2 linked regions of the Bacillus pumilus genome follow. The protein of the gene in region 1 interacts with the protein of each later gene in a pairwise test. Links are inferred from orthologs where the notes say so. Each region holds a gene or a part of one and is shown in the gene's direction. Other genes may lie near its edges. The genes, in order: rpe and eno.

The links.
Region 2: the proteins of rpe (region 1) and eno interact in binary tests that used the Escherichia coli proteins (3 or more experiments, as listed by UniProt). The link is inferred for Bacillus pumilus from one-to-one orthologs.

Annotation. Positions count from the first base shown.
Region 1 is NZ_CP046128.1:1,477,161-1,483,769, forward strand. The notes cover bases 3,873-6,609. They hold rpe (ribulose-phosphate 3-epimerase), read left to right. Parts: upstream 3,873-4,784; coding sequence 4,785-5,435; downstream 5,436-6,609. Other genes in these bases: rsgA (ribosome small subunit-dependent GTPase A), read left to right, coding at 3,885-4,781; GKC25_RS07330 (thiamine diphosphokinase), read left to right, coding at 5,496-6,140; spoVM (stage V sporulation protein SpoVM), read left to right, coding at 6,212-6,292; rpmB (50S ribosomal protein L28), read right to left, coding at 6,362-6,550. Outside these bases: 16S rRNA (cytosine(967)-C(5))-methyltransferase RsmB, read left to right, coding at 1-63; 23S rRNA (adenine(2503)-C(2))-methyltransferase RlmN, read left to right, coding at 67-1,149; GKC25_RS07310 (Stp1/IreP family PP2C-type Ser/Thr phosphatase), read left to right, coding at 1,153-1,923; pknB (Stk1 family PASTA domain-containing Ser/Thr kinase), read left to right, coding at 1,917-3,872. UniProt on the Escherichia coli protein: Catalyzes the reversible epimerization of D-ribulose 5-phosphate to D-xylulose 5-phosphate.
Region 2 is NZ_CP046128.1:2,950,155-2,958,643, reverse strand. The notes cover bases 2,751-5,727. They hold eno (phosphopyruvate hydratase), read left to right. Parts: upstream 2,751-3,581; coding sequence 3,582-4,874; downstream 4,875-5,727. Other genes in these bases: GKC25_RS15155 (ATP-binding cassette domain-containing protein), read left to right, coding at 5,460-5,727; GKC25_RS15160 (hypothetical protein), read left to right, coding at 5,132-5,401; gpmI (2,3-bisphosphoglycerate-independent phosphoglycerate mutase), read left to right, coding at 2,751-3,552. Also shown: GKC25_RS15180 (phosphoglycerate kinase), read left to right, coding at 48-1,232; tpiA (triose-phosphate isomerase), read left to right, coding at 1,263-2,024; more of gpmI, read left to right, coding at 2,017-2,750; more of GKC25_RS15155, read left to right, coding at 5,728-6,227; GKC25_RS15150 (hypothetical protein), read left to right, coding at 6,199-7,596; GKC25_RS15145 (hypothetical protein), read left to right, coding at 7,593-7,961; GKC25_RS15140 (hypothetical protein), read left to right, coding at 7,958-8,239; GKC25_RS15135 (GNAT family N-acetyltransferase), read right to left, coding at 8,262-8,489. UniProt on the Escherichia coli protein: Catalyzes the reversible conversion of 2-phosphoglycerate (2-PG) into phosphoenolpyruvate (PEP). It is essential for the degradation of carbohydrates via glycolysis.

The DNA of each region.
Region 1 (6,609 bases):
ATTCTTCCTCATTATTTCGGAACAGATGGTTTCTTTATTTGCAGCATGAGAAAGAAGGGATAAAAAATGACAGAACAAAAAGTAAGAAAAGAACTGAAAACAGATATGCCGTCGATTTATTCATTTGAGCTTCACGAAATGAAAGAATGGTTAAAAGAACAAGACGAAAAGCCTTTCCGCGCAGCTCAAATTTTTGAGTGGCTTTATGAGAAACGTGTGACATCCTTTGATGAAATGTCTAACCTCTCCAAAGATTTAAGAGAAAAATTAAAAGATCAATTTACTATCACAACTTTAAAAACCGTGATCAAACAAACGTCTCAGGACGGAACGATCAAGTTTTTATTTGAACTGCATGATGGCTATACAATTGAAACAGTGCTTATGCGTCACGAATATGGAAACTCTGTCTGTGTCACAACTCAGGTTGGCTGTAGAATTGGCTGTACATTCTGTGCATCTACACTTGGCGGTTTAAAACGAAACCTTGAAGCGGGAGAAATCGTTGCACAAGTATTAAAAGTGCAGCAGGCACTTGACGAAACAGATGAGAGGGTCAGCTCTGTTGTCATCATGGGAATTGGCGAACCGTTTGATAACTTTGAAGAAATGCTTGCCTTCCTTAAAATCATCAACCATGACAACGGCTTAAATATTGGTGCACGTCATATTACAGTTTCGACAAGCGGAATCATTCCAAAGATCTATCAATTCGCTGATGAGCAAATGCAAATCAACTTTGCTGTATCTCTGCACGCACCGAACACAGAGATCAGAAGCCGCCTGATGCCGATCAATAAGGCATATAAGCTGCCAAAATTAATGGAAGCCATTGAATACTACATTCAAAAGACGGGTAGACGTGTCAGCTTTGAATACGGCCTGTTTGGCGGAGTAAATGATCAAGTTCACCATGCGGAAGAACTTGCAGACCTATTAAAAGGAATCAAGTGCCACGTAAACCTCATTCCGGTGAACTATGTACCAGAGAGAGATTATGTGAGAACACCTAGAGAACAAATCTTCCTATTTGAAAAAACGCTGAAAGAACGCGGCGTAAACGTAACGATTAGACGAGAGCAAGGCCATGACATTGATGCTGCTTGCGGTCAGCTAAGAGCGAAGGAGCGTCAGGAAGAGACGAGGTGACGAATGTTGATAAGGGCAGCCTTTCTTACCGATACAGGAAAAGTCCGTCAGCATAATGAAGATGATGCAGGTATTTTTGAAGCAAAAGAAGACTCACTTCTCGCTGTTGTAGCAGACGGCATGGGAGGTCATCTTGCTGGTGATGTCGCCAGCAAGATGGCAGTCTCTTCTTTGAAAGAATACTGGGAAAAAACATCTTCAATTCCAGAAAAGCCAGCCGATCAAGAAAGCTGGTTAATCTCAAAAATCAGTGACATTAATGACCAAGTATATGAACATGCGAAAAACAATGAGGAGTGCCAAGGAATGGGGACGACCATTGTGTGTGCGCTCGTTCATTTGCAAACGGTCACAATTGCGCATATTGGAGACAGCCGCTGCTACCTGCTAAGAGAAGGAGCGCTGACCCAATTAACGGATGATCATTCACTTGTGAATGAACTTGTGAAAACAGGTGAAATTTCAAAAGCGGATGCAGAATATCATCCAAGAAAAAATGTGCTCACGAAAGCATTAGGAACAGATAAACGTGTTCAAATTGATGCACGCACCTTTGAAGTGGACCCAGGAGATCAAATCCTGCTTTGCTCAGATGGTCTATCGAATAAAGTAGAAGAAGAGAATTTGATTCATATTTTAACGCAAACGAACGCACCAGATGAAAAAGTAACAGAGTTAATTCAAACAGCGAATGACAACGGCGGTGAAGATAACATTACAGCAGTACTGTTAGAAATCTCCTCCCAGCCAGAGGAGGGTGACAGCAAGTGTTGATCGGAAAAAGGATCAGCGGCCGTTATCAGATTCTTCGCGTCATAGGCGGAGGCGGAATGGCAAACGTCTATTTGGCGGAGGATATGATTTTAGATCGCGAAGTAGCGATTAAAATTTTGCGGTTTGACTTTGCGAGCGATGATGATTTTATTAGACGATTCCGGCGGGAAGCGCAATCAGCTGCAAGCTTAGATCATTCGAATATTGTCAGCATCTACGATGTAGGGGAAGAAGATGACATTTATTATATTGTCATGGAATATGTCGAGGGGATGACGCTGAAAGAATACATACACGCCAATGGCCCGCTTCATCCGAAAGAAGCCGTTCGCATCATGGAGCAAGTCGTTGCGGCGATGGAAGAAGCCCATGCGAAACAGCTCGTCCACCGTGACATTAAGCCTCACAATATATTAATAGACAATATGGGGAATATCAAAGTCACTGATTTTGGGATTGCCATGGCACTCAGCTCAGCGACCATTACCCATACAAATTCTGTCCTAGGCTCCGTGCACTATTTGTCTCCAGAACAAGCACGCGGAGGTCTTGCAACGAAAAAGTCAGACATCTATTCGCTTGGGATTGTGCTTTATGAACTCATCTCAGGACGCATGCCATTTGAAGGGGAATCGGCTGTCAGTGTCGCACTGAAGCATTTGCAATCAGAGCCTCCATCTGTGAGGAGATGGAATCCTTCTGTTCCACAAAGCGTGGAAAACATCATTTTAAAGGCGATGGCCAAAGATCCATTTTATCGATATGAAGATGCATCTGAAATGCAAAAAGACTTAAAAACCGCTTTCGATCCAGCCAGATTAAAAGAAAAACGCTTTGTCATTGAAGAAGACCATGAAGCAACGAAAGCGATCCCAATCATTCAAGATCATCTAATCGATCAAGACAATGAAAAAACAGCTGTCCACCCGGCTCAAAAACCGAAGAAAAAAGAGAAACAAAAGCCGAAAAAGAAACGAAAAAAATGGCCATGGATTGTGGCATCCATCTTATTTATATTGACTGCTGCGACAATTTTAGCCATCACTGTGTTTCCAGGGCTGCTTTTTCCAAAAGATGTGGAAGTCACAGATGTATCTGGCATGACGGTTGAAAAAGCAGAAGATGCCTTGAAGAAAGCTGGGTTTACCGTCGCTTCGGAGTCAATAGAGATCGCTGATGAGAAAATTGAAAAAGGTCTCGTCGTCAAAACAGATCCGAAAATCGGCACAAAGGTCAAAGAAGGAACAGAGATTCAGCTTTACGAAAGTACTGGCAAGGAAAAGACCGAATTACCTGATGTTACAGGCGAAAAGGTCGATAAAGCAAAAGAAATATTAGAGAAAAAAGGGTTTAAACAGGTCGTTGTGGAGGAAGTGAATGATAATGACACCGAATCTGGGATTGTCATGGAACAGAATCCATCAGCGAATACAGAGCTTGTAGCAGCAGATGAGGAAGTCACGTTGACTGTCAGCATAGGTCCTGCCGATATTACATTACGTGATTTAACGACGTATAGTAAGCAGGCGGCATCGAATTATTTAGAGGATAACGGATTAAAGCTTGATGAAAAAGAAGCGCATTCTGACGATGTGCCAAAAGGCGAGGTCATGAAGCAGGAACCAGGAGCAGGAACTGCTGTTAAACCAGGTGATACGGTTAAGATTACATTCTCTCTTGGACCGAAGGAAAAACCAGCCAAAACGGTGACTGAAAAGATTGCGATTCCTTATGAACCAGAAACGGAAGGGCAGGAGATGAATGTCCAAATTTCCATTGATGATGCGGAGCATAGCATCTCTGATTCATATGAAAGCTTTACAATCACTGCGCCGACTGAGCGGACCATTAAGTTTAAGATTGAACCAGGTCAAAAAGGATATTATCAAGTGACGGTTGATGATAAAGTCGTAAGCTCTAAAACGATCGAATACCCTGATGATGAATAAAGGAGGGACTTTATGCCTGAGGGCAAAATTATAAAAGCATTAAGCGGATTCTACTATGTGCTGGATGAATCGCAAGAGAGTGGAAAAGTGGTTCAGTGCAGAGCGAGAGGCATCTTTCGAAAAAACAAAATTACACCTCTTGTTGGCGATTACGTCGTGTATCAAGCAGACAACGATAAAGAAGGCTACTTATTAGAAGTAAAAGAACGGACAAACGAACTTGTTCGTCCGCCTATTAGTAATGTTGATCAAGCGGTACTTGTTTTCTCAGCAGCAGAACCAACTTTTAGTACATCACTTTTAGACAGATTTTTAGTGCTTGTTGAAGCCAATCATATTGAGCCGATTATCTGCATCACTAAAATGGACTTATTGAAAACAGACGAAGAGCGTGAAACGATCATGGCATATGCAGACGACTATCGGCAAATTGGCTATGAGGTTCATTTAACCTCTACGATTGAAGGAGATGGCATTGAGAAGCTGACTCCGCACTTTCACAATAAAATTACGGTATTTGCCGGTCAGTCTGGTGTAGGCAAGTCCTCTCTTTTAAATGCGATGAGTCCTGAATTGGCGCTGAAAACAGATGATATCTCATCCCATCTCGGACGAGGAAAGCATACGACAAGACATGTCGAACTCATTCGAACAGCAGACGGGCTCATTGCAGATACTCCGGGCTTTAGCTCGCTTGAATTTACTGGCATCGAAGCAGAAGATCTAGGTCTATACTTTTTAGATATTAGAGACCGAAGTGCAGATTGTAAATTTCGAGGCTGCCTGCACGTGAAAGAGCCTGGGTGTGCGATAAAAGATGCGGTCGAGCATGATCAAATCAAAGAGTATCGTTATCAGCATTATTTAGAGTTTTTAACTGAAATCAAAGACAGAAAGCCGAGGTACTAAATCATGGTTTATATTGCCCCTTCCATTTTATCAGCAGATTTTGCCAATTTGGAGAAAGATATCCGTGATGTGGAACAAGGCGGTGCGGATTACATTCATATCGATGTCATGGACGGTCATTTTGTACCGAATATGACATTTGGGCCAAATGTCGTCGAAGCGATTAGACCGCATACGCGTCTTCCGCTTGATGTTCACTTAATGATTGAGCAGCCAGACCGGTATATTCCTGCATTCGCAAAAGCAGGCGCTGACATTATTTCTGTTCATGTGGAAGCTTGTCCGCACTTACACCGAACAATACAGCACATTAAAGAACAAGGTGTAAAAGCAGGGGTCGTCTTGAATCCTCACACACCTGTTTCTCACATTGAGCATGTATTAGAGGATGTGGACCTTGTGTTATTCATGACGGTGAATCCTGGTTTTGGGGGACAGGCATTTATTCCATCTGTCCTCACGAAGGTAAAAGAAGTAAAAGCACTGAGTGAACAAAAGGGCTTAACCGATTTACTGATAGAAATAGACGGCGGTGTCAATGTAGAGACTGCAAAGAGCTGCAGGGAAGCAGGCGCTAATTTACTTGTAGCGGGCTCTGCGGTATACGGTAAAGACAACCGCGCAGCAGCTATCCAGGCAATTCGAGAAGCGTAAAGAAAGGAACCAAAGTCATTGTGATCTTTGGTTCTTTTTATATAGAGAGGAGCGTATATCATGCACATACATATCGTAGCCGGCGGTCCTTTTGAATACATTCCGCCACTTGAACATGAAGCATCACAGAAGGATATTCTCTGGATTGGCGTAGACCGTGGAACCCTCTTCTTACTAGAGCAAGGCATCATCCCTGCCAAAGCCTTTGGTGATTTTGACAGTGTGACAGAAGAAGAGCTTCGGGAGCTGAAAGAAAAATTGCCTGCCCTGAATGTATTTCAAGCTGAAAAGGATGAAACCGATTTAGAGCTTGCACTGAACTGGGCACTGAGTCAGCATCCAGCACATATTTACATCTACGGTATTACGGGAGGAAGGGCTGATCATTTTCTAGGAAATATCCATCTTCTTTACAAAGGGATTCAGCACAAGCAGAATATCACCCTTGTAGACAAACAAAATATCATTCAAATGTTTGAACCTGGTACATACGAAATAAAAGAAGATCAGGATAAAAAATATGTGTCGTTTCTACCCTTTGGAACACCGGTTGAAAAGCTGACATTAAAAGGTTTCAAATATCCTCTGAAAAATTGTCATATTGAGCCTGGTTCCACACTATGTATTAGTAACGAACTCATCCACTCAAATGGTACTTTTTCTTTTCATGAAGGCATATTAATAATGGTAAGAAGCAAAGATTGACCAACCTATCAATGTGGATGGCTGATTAAGCTCAATTGTGCTGCAAGCGGTACTTTTAGGAGGGGGACAAAATGAAATTTTATACAATCAAACTGCCTAGATTTCTTGGCGGCATTGTCCGTGCGATGCTTGGTTCATTTAAGAAAGATTAATGAGTAATCTCCTTTATTTCCACATAAAAACGCCTGCTACAATTAATTGTAGCAGGCGTTTACTCTTGCTTATACACGCTCAACTTTACCAGATTTCAAAGCTCGAGCTGATACATATACTCTTTTAGGCTTACCGTCCACTAGAATACGAACTTTTTGAAGGTTCGCGCCCCATGTACGTTTTGTAGAGTTCATTGCGTGAGAACGGTTGTTCCCAGCTTTTGTTTTTCTGCCTGTAATAACGCATTTACGTGCCATTTGTTTCCCTCCTAACTGCGAAAACATCATCATATTCTTCATATACGTACTTAGAGATG
Region 2 (8,489 bases), 1.5 Mb from region 1 along the record:
GTCCAATGCGTAAGGAAACCAGAATAAAGGAGGATCTCCTGACGAGCATGAATAAGAAATCAGTAAAAGACATTGACGTAAAAGGTAAAGTTGTGTTCTGCCGCGTAGATTTTAACGTTCCAATGAAAGACGGAGAAGTGACGGATGATACTCGTATTCGCGCAGCATTACCAACGATTGAGTATTTAACAGGACAAGGCGCAAAGGTACTGCTAGCTAGTCATTTGGGTCGTCCGAAGGGTCAAGTTACTGAAGAATTGCGTCTGACACCTGTAGCAAAACGTCTGCAAGAGCTTCTTGGACAAGAAGTGAAAAAAGCGGATGAAGCTTACGGTGACAACGTGAAAAAGCAAATCTCTGACTTAAAAGAAGGAGATGTGCTAGTGCTTGAAAACGTTCGTTTCTATCCTGGTGAAGAAAAGAACGATCCTGAACTATCAAAAGCATTTGCTGATTTAGCCGATGTGTATGTCAATGATGCGTTCGGTGCTGCACACCGTGCACATGCATCCACTGCTGGTATTGCAGCATATCTTCCGGCTGTTTCGGGCTTCCTCATGCAAAAAGAGCTTGAGGTTCTAGGAAAAGCCATTTCAAACCCTGATCGCCCATTTACAGCGATTATTGGTGGCGCAAAAGTAAAGGATAAAATCGGTGTGATTGAAAGTCTTCTTGATAAAGTGGACAACCTCATCATCGGCGGCGGACTTGCTTACACATTTGTGAAAGCACTAGGCCACGAAGTAGGAAAATCTTTATTAGAAGAAGACAAAGTCGATTTAGCGAAATCCTTTATGGACCGTGCAAAAGAAAAAGGCGTGAACTTCCTGATTCCAACAGATGTTCTGGTAGCCGACGACTTTTCAAATGATGCGAATACAAGCATTGTGCCAATCTCTGAAATTCCAAGTGATCTAGAAGCACTTGATATTGGAACAGAGACAAGAGAGAAGTACGCTGATGTTATTAAAAACAGCAAACTTGTTGTTTGGAACGGACCAATGGGTGTATTTGAAATCGACGCATTCGCTAAAGGAACAAAAGCAATCGCAGAAGCACTGGCAGAAGCAAAAGATACATATTCTGTCATTGGCGGTGGAGATTCAGCAGCAGCTGTTGAGAAATTTGGTCTTGCTGATCAGATGAGCCATATTTCTACAGGCGGCGGCGCTTCACTTGAATTTATGGAAGGCAAAGAGCTTCCAGGTGTTACTGCATTAAACGATAAATAAGACCAAAACTGCTATAAGGAAGTGTCAATCATGAGAAAACCAATTATAGCTGGGAACTGGAAAATGAACAAAACACTTGGCGAAGCAGTTAGCTTCGTTGAAGAAGTCAAGTCATCCATTCCATCTCCTGACAAAGTGGAAGCAATTGTCTGTGCGCCAGCACTTTTCCTTGAAAAGCTAAACAGCCTTTCTAACGGAACAGACCTTAAAATTGGTGCACAAAACATGCACTTTGAAGAAAATGGTGCATTCACTGGTGAAATCAGCCCTGCTGCGCTAAAAGATCTTGGCATCGGCTACTCAGTGATCGGTCATTCAGAGCGCCGTGAATTCTTCGCTGAAACAGATGAAACAGTGAACAAAAAAGCACATGCTGCATTCAAGCATGGCATCGTTCCAATTATCTGCGTAGGTGAAACGCTTGAAGAGCGTGAAGCTGGCAAAACAAATGAACTTGTCGCTGATCAAGTGAAGAAAGCACTAGCTGGTTTAACGACTCAACAAGTCGCTGAATCTGTCATTGCATATGAGCCAATCTGGGCGATCGGTACAGGGAAATCTTCTACAGCGAAAGATGCAAACGACGTTTGCGCGCATATCCGTCAAACCGTTGCAAGCGAATATGGTCAAGAAGCGGCAGACAGCCTTCGCATTCAATATGGCGGAAGCGTGAAGCCGGCGAATATTAAAGAATATATGGCAGAATCCGATATTGACGGTGCTTTGGTAGGCGGCGCAAGCTTAGAACCTCAGTCTTTCGTTCAATTATTGGAGGAAGGTCAATATGAGTAAGAAACCAGCTGCATTAATCATCTTAGATGGATTCGGTTTAAGAGGCGAAACAGTCGGTAACGCTGTTGCCCAAGCAAAGAAACCGAACTTCGACCGCTACTGGAATGAATTCCCGCATCAAACCTTAACGGCTTCAGGTGAGGCAGTAGGCCTCCCGCAAGGTCAAATGGGGAACTCTGAAGTTGGGCATTTGAACATCGGTGCAGGACGCATTGTGTATCAAAGCTTAACAAGAGTTAATGTTGCCATTCGTGAAGGGGAATTTGAGAAAAACGAAACGTTCCTAGAGGCAATGACTTATGCAAAAGAGAACGACAAGGCCCTTCATTTATTCGGTCTCTTGTCAGACGGCGGTGTGCACAGCCACATCCAGCATCTCTTTGCCCTGCTGAAGCTGGCGAAAAAAGAAGGCTTAACAAAGGTATACATTCATGGCTTCTTAGACGGACGTGATGTTGGTCAAAAGACAGCCAAAGTGTACTTAAAACAGCTTGAAGAACAAATCAAAGAAATCGGTGTCGGAGAAGTGGCAACACTTTCTGGACGCTATTACTCAATGGACCGTGACAAACGCTGGGATCGTGTGGAGAAAGCATATCGCGCGATGGCGTATGGTGAAGGCCCAAGTTATCAAAACATTTATGATGTCGTTGATGACTCCTATGAAAATGGAATCTACGATGAATTCGTTATTCCATCTGTCATCACGAGAGAAAATGGTGAGCCAGTTGCAAAAGTAAACGACGGAGACTCTGTGATTTTCTATAACTTCCGTCCAGACCGTGCGATCCAAATTTCGAACACCTTCACAAATGAAGATTTCCGCTCATTTGATCGCGGGGAAGCACATCCGAAGGATTTACACTTCGTCTGCTTTACACACTTCAGTGAAACGGTTGATGGCTATGTTGCCTTCAAACCAGTGAATTTGGATAACACAGTAGGAGAAGTGCTAGCGCAAAATGGATTGAAACAGCTGCGGATTGCTGAAACAGAGAAATATCCTCATGTGACGTTCTTTATGAGCGGTGGACGTGAAGAAGAATTTCCTGGTGAAGACCGCATCTTGATCAATTCGCCAGATGTGGCAACCTATGACCTCAAGCCAGAAATGAGCGCTTATGAGGTAAAGGATGCACTTGTTGCAGACATCAATGCTGACAAGCATGATGCGATCATCCTGAACTTTGCTAACCCGGATATGGTTGGTCATTCAGGTATGCTCGAGCCAACAATCAAAGCCATTGAAGCAGTAGATGAGTGCTTAGGAGCTGTTGTCGACGCAATCCTAGCAAAAGGCGGACATGCCATCATCACGGCAGACCACGGTAACGCAGACGTGCTGATTACCGAAGAAGGAAAGCCGCATACTGCACATACGACAAACCCTGTTCCAGTCATCGTAACGAAAAAAGATGCAACGCTTAGAGAAGGCGGCATTCTAGCCGATCTATCTCCAACGCTTTTAGACTTACTTGGTCTTGAAAAACCAAAAGAGATGACAGGAACATCATTGATTCAGAAATAACAAATTGATTCAAAAGGAGAGAAATAACGATGCCATACATTGTTGACGTATATGCACGCGAAGTATTAGACTCTCGCGGTAACCCAACAGTTGAAGTAGAAGTTTACACAGAATCTGGCGGCTTTGGCCGTGCATTAGTACCAAGTGGTGCTTCTACTGGTGAATATGAAGCAGTAGAACTACGTGACGGAGACAAAGACCGTTACCTTGGAAAAGGTGTTCTGACAGCTGTAAACAACGTAAATGAAATCATTGCACCAGAACTTTTAGGCTTTGATGTAACAGAACAAGTAGCGATTGACAAAATGTTAATCGAACTTGATGGAACAGAAAACAAAGGGAAATTAGGCGCAAACGCAATCCTTGGCGTATCTATCGCTGTAGCACGTGCGGCTGCTGATTTCTTACAAATTCCACTTTACCAATACCTTGGTGGATTCAACTCCAAAACGCTTCCAGTGCCAATGATGAACATCGTCAACGGCGGAGAGCATGCGGATAACAACGTAGACATTCAAGAATTCATGATTATGCCTGTAGGTGCACCGAACTTCCGTGAAGCACTTCGCATGGGCGCACAAATCTTCCATAGCCTGAAATCTGTATTAAGTGCAAAAGGCTTAAACACAGCTGTAGGTGACGAAGGCGGATTCGCTCCAAACCTTGGTTCTAACGAAGAAGCACTTCAAACAATCGTAGAAGCGATTGAAAAAGCTGGTTTCAAACCAGGTGAAGAAGTGAAACTTGCAATGGATGCTGCATCTTCTGAGTTCTACAACAAAGAAGACGGTAAATATCATTTATCAGGCGAAGGTGTTGTGAAAACATCTGCTGAAATGGTTGACTGGTATGAAGATATGGTATCGAAATACCCTATCATCTCTATCGAAGACGGCCTTGATGAAAACGACTGGGAAGGTCACAAACTATTAACTGAACGCCTTGGCAGCAAGGTTCAGCTAGTAGGAGATGACTTATTCGTTACAAACACGAAGAAGCTTTCTGAAGGTATTAAAAATGGTGTCGGTAACTCTATCCTGATCAAAGTAAACCAAATCGGTACATTAACTGAAACATTTGATGCAATCGAAATGGCAAAACGTGCAGGATACACAGCAGTCATCTCTCACCGCTCTGGTGAAACAGAAGACAGCACAATTGCAGACATCGCTGTTGCAACAAACGCTGGACAAATCAAAACAGGTGCTCCGTCTCGTACGGACCGTGTGGCGAAATACAACCAATTACTTCGCATCGAAGATCAATTGGCTGAAACAGCACAATATCACGGCATTGCAACATTCTATAACTTGAATAAATAATGCCAGCTACTCGCTGCGTCCCGCTCTTTCATGAGAGCGGGACGCAGCGTTTTTTTTTGTTGAGCGAAATCCGATAGCTAATTCATTTGTCTTATCCTATTTTTGTAAAAAATCCTCCTTCAGTTAGAGAAGAAGTCAAAATCCCCTCCATTTATAAGCACTAAATCATGAAAAATCGACTAAAAATATGATCTGAAATGAACTTATGCTTTCTGTAAGGGGGTGGTATCATTTTACATATATTAGGGGGTGATGAGATGCTGAATCCTTTTAGCCTTCGTTTTCCAGTAGGTGTGTATATGTATGTCCTTCACCTATTGGCGGCATATGATGAAAGGAAGCAACGAATTCTGACTTCTAAGAATGTACAGAAAAACGCATTTTGGATTTATGTCCTTGCCGCTATATTGGGCATTATTTCACTTGGAGCATTGATTTGGGCATGTAAGACCTTTGGAAAGGGCTCCAAATTTTTAGGAGAGTTCAAATTATTAGGCATGTACGTTAAAATCCAATGCGGGTTCTAACAGGGATGAGAACAGATGAAAGGTCATCTGTTCCATCTGAAACAAACGGAGGGATATGATGCTGACATTACAATTACAAGAAAAAACGTATAGCCGCACCTTCTCTCTCCGCAATATTCAAATGAACGTGGAGAAAGGCCGGACGATGCTTCTTTTAGGGCATAATGGTGCAGGAAAGACAACGATGATCCAAGCCATGTTTGGGCTGACGCCATTTACTGGGTACGTTTCCTTACATGGCGAACAGCTGAACCTTCAATCCTCAGCTCATATTTCCCTTTTGAAAAAACATGTTTCCTATATTCCTGACGATCATGCGTTGTTCGATTATTTAACACCGAGGGAATACTTTCAATTACTTCAGCTGCCAAATGAGCAAGATGTCACACGAGAAGAGACATTCACCGATTTGTTTGAGCTGAGTCCATATATGGATCAGCCAATCGCTCAGCTGTCCCATGGCAATCAAAAGAAAACACAGATCATTTCGCAGCTCCTCAGACCATGTGATTATTATGTGTTCGACGAGCCAACAAACGGACTTGATCCAGATATGATGATCATCTTAAAAAAGGTGCTCATGAAGCTGAGAGATCAAGGCGCTGGCATTCTTATATCAACTCATCATTTGAGCTTTGGTGATACATTATATGACCATCTCATGATCTTAAGAAATGGTGACGTCAAGCTGAATATGTCCCGCCAAGAAACGACTCAGACATTTCCTCATCAGGCACTTGAAGAGATTTATAAAGAAGTGAATCGAGATTACTATATGCAGGTGGAGAGGTTACTCAATGATTTGGACACGACACGTTCTTCATAAACTAGAATGGGGCATGCTGACAACGAAAGGAAAACAGCTTGGAAAAAAATATCCTTTACAGCTTCTCGCAGCTGCCGTTTTTCTCTTACTGATCTATGCGATATACGTCGTCATTAGCCTGCGCTTTTTCATGCAGGCAGGTGAAAACGAGCCAGCTGCGCTATACCTCCAATTTGTCAAAATGTCGCTCTTACTATTAGGGGCAGGTATTGTGTTATCCCGCAATAAATTGAAGCGCCAAGAATATCAATTCTACTTTTTAAACAGTGCGATTCAGAGTGTGCCATTTATCCTTTGCGTGTATTTCTTTCCAGTGCTCTTTTGCTTCCTCATGGCTGGACTGCTTTTTTTACCGATTGTATTAGGTCTTTTGATCACGGGTGTCACCCCATCTCTGTATTGGATCATCGTTGTTTGCATCACTTGCTGCATATTGGCGCTGTATACGCTCGCTTCTTGGATGCTGCTGCGGATCGGTGTGAGCCATTTCGTATCAAAAACAAAAGAGCATTTGCTGCTTCAAACGATCGGCTTTGGGGCGCTTCATGTACTAATATTTCTCCTTTTTCAAAAAGCGGTGGAGATGATCCATGTATGGCCGGCTGTCTATCTGTTGTTACTTGTCATCATCCTAAGCGCTGGATGGCTATGGGTGAAGGGTTTAGCAGCTTGCTATGTTCATCAGATGTTTTTGCAGCTGAAAACAGAGGTGAAGTCGTTTTCCTACCAGAAAATCAGAACGCACTCTTCCTTTCTGACACATCTGCGGCAGGAATTGGTCTATTTCAGCCGATCAGCTGTTTTTAAAGAGCAAGGCATTTTGTTTCTCTTTCTCATTTGTTTGACGGTGGGGCTGCCATTTGTTTTTACACCGGCAGAAACTGGCTGGCTGTATGCCTTTATTGTGCAGTTTGCGTTAAAGGAAATATTGATCATGCTTCCGCTGATGATTGGCAGGGAATATCATATCAATCAAAGGGCCATCTTTATGTTAAATACATCAAAGGGCGCTTATTTAATGTCGAGAATGTTATTTTATTACACCATTAATCTGCTGACATATTTTGTGTATATTGGGCTTGCCTATTTGGTGATCGGTATTGAAAGTGAAGGTCATGGATTGGCGAGTTTGTCCATTTTATTGATTACCGCCATGGCGGCCTGTACAGGGTTTGTCGTGAAAATCAGTGATTTTAATAAGCTGTTTGTGATCGTGTTGATGATTGCTGTATTCAGCTTTATCGATATGCTTTTATTAGAATGGCTTTCATCTGATGTGTCTCTTCTCGCCACCGCTTATCTGCTTGGTTCACTTGCCTTTTTCAGTTGTATATATGCTGCGATGTTAAAAAGGCCTGTATTGCGATGATGGGGCTTGTCATTAGTTTACTAGCGGTTGTACTAATTCACGAACTCGGTCATATGCTGATGATCATGGTGTGTAACAAACTCGAAAAAAGGCAGCTCTTTGATTTTGTGGTAACGATTGATTGGAAGCATGTGGCGATCGTCCATGAGACATTTGACCGGCCGAGCTTTAATCTGATGGTGGCACTTGCGGGTCCGCTGTTTCCGGTGCTCTGCTCGAGTGTGCTTTTTTTGATGTGGAAGCATCCGGTGAGTCATCAGCTGCTGTTTTTTTCTTTACTGAACACTGTGATGCTGCATCCAGCTTGCCCAGACGGGAAAAATATCACAGCCAGTTTAAAAGAGATGAAGGAGAGAAAAAGATGATCAAAGTATTTCATTCGTTTTCTAGCGGCTTAACACTTGCGATGCTGTATATATTTGCTGTGTTTATGACCCCTGTCTTTTTAATGCTGCTAGAAGTCAATCATGTTGAATCAAGTCCGACACTGTTTGGCATGCCATTTTATATCATGAAAATTGAAGAGTATCAATTCAGCTCAGAGGCGACGCTTTTTGGATGCGTTGTCTGCTTTTTAGCTGGCGCTGTGCTCTACTTTTTCATTCAATATGTGATTCAAGCTGTGAAAAAGCGAAGAGCATAAAAAAAGCAGGCTGAGCAAATAGTCAGTCTGCTTGAAAAGTGAGAGACAGCCGTACCATATCCATACATTGAATCCCGTTTTCATAAATCGGTTCATCATAATGCTTAAGGAAGAAATTGCGATCGATCGAAGTCAGGCGGAAGCCGCATTTTTGATAAAGTGCGAGCTGCTGAATACTCGAGTTGCCTGTGCCGATTTCAATCGTATGGAAACCAGCGGCTTTCGCTTCAGCGATCGCATGGCGGATCAG